2 regions of the Streptomyces sp. V2I9 genome follow, and region 2 is predicted to be linked to the other one. Evidence: predicted binding sites of a transcription regulator. Region 2 holds the regulator's gene; the other holds the start of a gene.
The links. The regulator HrcA, encoded in region 2, represses chaperone genes, less so after heat shock. The targets are predictions, from matches to a motif close to TTNGCACTCNGNNNNNCNGAGTGCNAA.
Positions count from the first base shown of each region.

Region 1: the regulator HrcA is predicted to act here: its motif matches at 1,598-1,624, upstream of groES (co-chaperone GroES).

Region 1 is NZ_JAUSZJ010000002.1:4,185,462-4,188,665, forward strand. It holds gene QFZ71_RS18685 (polysaccharide deacetylase family protein) at 1-936, shown strand; gene QFZ71_RS18690 (DUF6234 family protein) at 982-1,437, opposite strand; gene groES (co-chaperone GroES) at 1,781-2,089, shown strand; gene groL (chaperonin GroEL) at 2,187-3,204, shown strand, end outside.
Region 2 is NZ_JAUSZJ010000002.1:1,814,741-1,817,944, forward strand. It holds gene dnaJ (molecular chaperone DnaJ) at 1-693, opposite strand, end outside; gene hrcA (heat-inducible transcriptional repressor HrcA) at 694-1,710, opposite strand; gene QFZ71_RS08195 (MBL fold metallo-hydrolase) at 1,894-2,625, shown strand; gene QFZ71_RS08200 (DUF3097 domain-containing protein) at 2,811-3,204, shown strand, end outside.

The sequences.
Region 1 (3,204 bases), 2.4 Mb from region 2:
ATGAAGTGGCACAGAAAGGGCGTCGTCGTGCTGGCGGCCCTGCTGGCCGCCGCCGTCGCCTCCGGATGTGCGGCGGCACCGGAGAAGGGCGGAGGCGGGGGTGGGAGCGCGGCCGGCGGCGGGCCCGTGAAGTCCGCCACCGGTCAGCAGGGCGAGGCCGCCCCGCAGGCCGGCCCCGCCCGCGCCCCGGAGACGTACGCGGAGAAGACCGCGAAGAAGCAGGCCGCACGGGCCCTCGCCGCGAAGAGATGGGGGCTCGCCAGGACCCCGCTCGCGGCCCCCGAGCCGCCGGCGGTGAAGCCGCGCATCACCACCCGCCAGGGGTTCGAGGTCCGGGACGACGCGGGGCTGCCGCCCGTCTTCACCACCGTCCCGACCAAGGAGAAGATCGTCTTCCTGACGATGGACGACGGTGCCGAGAAGGACCCCGAGCTGCTGCGGATGATGACCGAACTGGACATTCCGTACAGCGCGTTCCTCAGCGACTACGTCACCAACGACGACTACGGCTACTTCGAGAAGATGCAGCGGCGCGGGGTGACCCTCAGCAACCACACCCTCAACCACCGCTATCTGCCCGGCCTCTCCGCCGCCGAGCAGAAGCGGGAGATCTGCGGCCAGCAGGAGAAGATCCTCAAGCACTACGGGAAGCGGCCCACCCTCTTCCGCCCGCCGTACGGCAACTACAACCGCGACACCCTCGTCGCCGCCAAGTCCTGCGGGATCACCGCCGTACCCCTGTGGGCCTCCGAGGCGTTCCCGGACCGCATGGAGTGGCGCGAGTGGGACCGGGACCTGCACCCCGGCGACATCATCCTCACCCACTTCCGGGGCGAGGAGGACTGGAAGGGCTCGATGCCCGACATGATCCGCCAGGTCATGAAGACCGTCACGGACAAGGGGTACGCGGTGGCGAAGCTGGAGGACTACGTCTGACCCGCCGGTCCCCGACCGGCCCCGCCTTCGGCCCCGAATGCGCGCTCAGCCCCCGCTGCGCGCGCATTCGTCGCTGTCGCCCCCGCTGAGACAGGGCGGTGAGCGGTAGGAGGGGGCGGGGGCGGGAGGCTCCTGGCCGGATCCCTCGACCAGGGAGGCGAGTGCCGCCGCCCCCAGCGCCAGGGCGACCACCACCTGCATCCCGCCGGCCCAGTGCCACCGGGCGCGCAGCAGGGCCACGGCGGCGAGGGCGGCCGCTGCCGCGAAGACGGACACCACCACGGTGGGGGTCCCGTCCGTGGCCGGCGCGGTGGCGGGGGGTCCGGCCGCCCCTGCCCAGTGCCGCAGGCCGAACCAGATCGCCAGGAGGGCGGCGAGCGCCACCTCCGCGACCACCATCAGCAACCCCGCCAGCGGGTCCGCGCAGCCCGAGGACGGCGACGACCGCGACGCGGCTCTCGCGTCCGGCCTTCCGGGCAGGCGGCTCTCGTGATGCGTCATCCCGGCACCGTCGTACGGAACCCGGCGCTCCATCCCCGCGTTGTCCGGACGGTGACCCGATGGAGCCCCGATCGAGACGGCGGGGGAGATCCGACGGGACCCGGCCGACCCGGCGGCCCCGATCCGATCGACCCCATCGGGGCGGCGCGCGGGTGGTGAATTGGCACTCCGCTTGACCGAGTGCTAATCGCGGTCATAGTCTCGGGTCTGGCACTCCCCCCTGGAGAGTGCCAGCACCACCTTGTGCGACAGGGCAGGTCCGGCACCCGCGACGACGGATCGGTCCGATCGCCTCCCACTGACTGTTAAACCCCGTGAGATCTCCGAAGGGGGAGACCGGATCGTGTCGACCACCAGCTCCAAGGTTGCGATCAAGCCGCTCGAGGACCGCATTGTGGTCCAGCCGCTCGACGCCGAGCAGACCACGGCTTCCGGCCTGGTCATTCCGGACACCGCGAAGGAGAAGCCCCAGGAGGGCGTCGTCCTCGCCGTGGGCCCGGGCCGCTTCGAGAACGGCGAGCGGCTTCCGCTCGACGTCAAGACCGGCGACGTCGTCCTGTACAGCAAGTACGGCGGCACCGAGGTGAAGTACAACGGCGAGGAGTACCTCGTCCTCTCGGCCCGCGACGTCCTCGCGATCATCGAGAAGTAATTCACCCACGTTTGCTTGTGTTCTGCGCCCCTGGCCCCCAGCGACTGACTAGCCGGGTGGCGAGGGGCGCAGTTCGTTCGAGAGGGAAGTACAGCCCATGGCGAAGATTCTGAAGTTCGACGAGGACGCCCGTCGCGCCCTTGAGCGCGGCGTCAACAAGCTTGCCGACACGGTCAAGGTGACGATCGGCCCCAAGGGCCGCAACGTCGTCATCGACAAGAAGTTCGGTGCCCCCACCATCACCAACGACGGTGTCACCATCGCGCGCGAGGTCGAGCTCGACGACCCGTACGAGAACCTGGGCGCCCAGCTCGTCAAGGAGGTGGCGACCAAGACCAACGACGTAGCGGGTGACGGCACCACCACCGCGACCGTCCTGGCCCAGGCGCTCGTCCGCGAGGGCCTGCGCAACGTCGCCGCCGGCGCCTCCCCGGCCGCCCTGAAGAAGGGCATCGACGCCGCCGTCAAGGCCGTGTCCGAGGAGCTCCTCGCGACCGCCCGTCCGATCGACGACAAGGCCGACATCGCCGCCGTGGCCGCGCTCTCCGCGCAGGATCCGCAGGTCGGCGAGCTCATCGCGGACGCGATGGACAAGGTCGGCAAGGACGGTGTCATCACCGTCGAGGAGTCCAACACCTTCGGTCTGGACCTGGAGTTCACCGAGGGCATGGCCTTCGACAAGGGCTACCTGTCCCCGTACATGGTGACCGACCAGGAGCGTATGGAGGCCGTCCTCGACGACCCGTACATCCTGATCCACCAGGGCAAGATCGGCTCCATCCAGGAGCTGCTCCCGCTCCTGGAGAAGGTCATCCAGGCCGGTGCCTCCAAGCCGCTCCTGATCATCGCCGAGGACGTCGAGGGCGAGGCGCTCTCCACCCTCGTCGTCAACAAGATCCGCGGCACGTTCAACGCCGTCGCGGTGAAGGCGCCGGGCTTCGGTGACCGCCGCAAGGCCATGCTCGGCGACATCGCCACCCTCACGGGTGCGACCGTCATCGCCGAAGAGGTCGGTCTCAAGCTCGACCAGGCCGGTCTGGACGTGCTCGGCACCGCCCGCCGCGTCACCGTCTCCAAGGACGACACGACCATCGTCGACGGCGGCGGCAACGCCG
Region 2 (3,204 bases):
CTGGATGCGGGTGCCGTTGTCGACGCCCGCGGGGATCTTGACCGTGAGGGTGCGCCGCGAACGGATGCGGCCGTCGCCGGCGCACTCCGGGCACGGGGTGGGCACGACGGTGCCGAAGCCCTGGCACTGGGGGCAGGGCCGCGAGGTCATGACCTGGCCGAGGAAGGACCGGGTGACCTGCGAGACCTCGCCGCGGCCGCGACACATGTCACAGGTCTGGGCGGAGGTGCCGGGGGCCGCGCCCTCGCCGCTGCACGTGGTGCAGACGACGGCGGTGTCGACCTGGATGTCCTTGGTGGTGCCGAAGGCCGCCTCGTTGAGGTCGATCTCCAGGCGGATCATGGCGTCCTGGCCGCGCCGGGTCCGCGAACGGGGCCCGCGCTGCGCGGCGTTGCCGAAGAAGGCGTCCATGATGTCGGAGAAGTTGCCGAAGCCGCCGGCTCCGAAACCGCCCGCTCCGCCACCGCCGCCGTTGGCGGAGAGGGGATCGCCGCCGAGGTCGTAGACCTGCTTCTTCTGCGGGTCCGACAGCACCTCGTAAGCGGCGTTGATCTCCTTGAACCGCTCCTGGGTCTTCGGGTCCGGGTTGACATCCGGGTGCAGCTCGCGGGCGAGCCGACGGAATGCCTTCTTGATCTCGTCCTGGGACGCGTCGCGGCGTACGCCGAGTACGGCGTAGTAGTCCGTGGCCACTTACGACTCCGCCAGGATCTGTCCGACGTAACGTGCCACTGCGCGTACCGCTCCCATCGTTCCGGGGTAGTCCATGCGGGTCGGTCCGACCACGCCGAGTTTGGCGACTGCCTCGTCGCCCGAACCGTAGCCGACCGCGACGACGGATGTGGAGTTGAGCCCCTCGTGGGCGTTCTCGTGCCCGATCCGTACGGTCATGCCCGAGTCCGTCGCCTCACCGAGCAGCTTCAGCAGGACGACCTGCTCCTCCAGCGCTTCCAGCACCGGCCGGATCATCACCGGGAAGTCGTGCCCGAAGCGGGTGAGGTTGGAGGTGCCGCCGATGATCAGCCGCTCCTCCGTCTCCTCGACCAGGGTTTCGAGGAGGGTGGAGAGAACCGTGGAGACCGTCCCCCGGTCCTCGCTGTCGAAGGATTCCGGCAGCTCCCGCACCAGGCGCGGGACATCGGCGAAGCGGCGTCCGACGACCCGGCTGTTGAGCCGGGCCCGCAGATCCGCGAGCGATGCCTCGCCGAACGGCGCGGGGCAGTCGATCATACGCTGTTCGACCCGGCCGGTGTCCGTGATCAGGACGAGCATCAGCCGGGCGGGGGCCAGCGACAGCAGCTCCACGTGCCGCACCGTCGAACGGGTCAGCGAGGGGTACTGCACGACGGCGACCTGACGGGTGAGCTGCGCGAGCAGCCGCACCGTCCGGCCGACGACGTCGTCGAGGTCGACCGCGCCGTCGAGGAAGTTCTGGATGGCCCGGCGCTCCGGCGAGGAGAGCGGCTTGACGCCCGCGAGCTTGTCGACGAAGAGGCGGTACCCCTTGTCGGTCGGGATGCGGCCCGCGCTCGTGTGCGGCTGGGCGATGAAGCCCTCCTCCTCCAGCACCGCCATGTCGTTGCGGACGGTGGCCGGGGAGACCCCCAGCTGGTGCCGCTCGGTGAGCGCCTTGGAACCGACCGGCTCCTCGGTGCCGACATAGTCCTGGACGATGGCGCGCAGCACTTCGAGTCTGCGTTCGCTGAGCATCGCGCACACCTCCAGCTGTGGTTCTCGGTGCCTCTGTCTGGCACTCGGTGCGTTCGAGTGCCAGCCGTCCCGCCGTCAGTGTACGGGGGCGGGGTGGGGCCGGGGCAAGGGCGACCGGCCGCGCTCCGCCGGGACCGCGCAGGTCGACGCCGCGCGGCGGGCCGTTGTCGATAGCCTCCCGGCATGGACGTCGCTTGGGAAGACTTCGGCTGGGAGCGGTTGGGCCACGGTATCGGCAGGCGTCGCCTGCCCGGCTGGGACGCCACCGCCGGGCTGGTGGCCGGACCGGAGGCCCTGCTGCTGTACGACACCGGCGCGACCCTGCGCGAGGGGGTGGAGCTGCGCCGGCAGGCGGAGGCGCTGCTGGGGCGGAGGGTGACGCATATCGCACTGAGCCACCCGCACTTCGATCACGTCCTGGGCACCGCGGCGTTCGCCGGAGCGCGGGTGTACGGGGCGGTGGGCCTGGGCGGTCTGCTGCGCGACGGGGCGGAGAGCATGTACGCGTCGGCCGTGGTCCATGGGGTGGCGGAGGACGAGGCGGCCCGGTCGGCGGACACGCTGGTGACCCCGGGCCACGAGGTGAGCGGCGAGTCGACGCTCGACCTGGGCGGCGGCCGACGGGTCCTGCTGGCGAACGTGGGGCCGGGGCACAGCGGCCACGACCTGGCGGTACTGGTGCCGGGTTCGGACGGCGAGCCTCCGGTGGTGTTCTGCGGGGACCTGGTCGAGGAGTCGGGCGAGCCGCAGGCGGGTGACGACGCGGTCCCCTCGCGCTGGCCGGCCGCGCTGGACCGGCTGCTGGAGCTGGGCGGCGAGGACGCGCTGTACGTGCCGGGGCACGGGGCGGTGGTGGACGCGGCGTTCGTCCGGGCACAGCGGGCGTCGCTGGCGGAACGGTTCGCGGTGGCGTGAGGGCGCCGGGGGCGGCCGCGCGGTGGTGTGCGGCCTTCGTCGCGGGGGAAGCCGCGCGGCGGGGTGAGGGACCTCGCGGCGGTGAAGGGGAGCCCGGCACGGGCGTGGGGTCCGCTCCCGGCGGCACGGGGGCCCTCGGGGCGGCGAGCGGTTCTCCGCGGCGGCACGCCGATTATCGTCGGTCCATGCGCAGTTATCAGCCGGACCTGACCCCGCCGTGGAAGCGGTCCGCCCCCGTGCCCGAGGTGCCCGCCGAACCCGATCTGGTCGTGGAGGAGGTCGGCTCCGGCTTCTGCGGGGCGGTGGTCCGCTGCGAGAAGACCGCCCAGGGGCCGACGGTGACCCTGGAGGACCGCTTCGGCAAACACCGGGTGTTCCCGATGGAGCCGCGCGGCTTCCTGCTGGAGGGCAAGGTCGTCACGCTGGTGCGCCCCTCGGCGGGCGGCCCCGTGCGCCCCGTCCGTACGGCCTCCGGATCGCTGGCGGTGCCCGGGGCGCGGGCACGGGTGGCGCGGGCCGGGCGGATCTACGTGGAGGGCCGGCACGACGCGGAGCTGGTGGAGCGGGTGTGGGGGGACG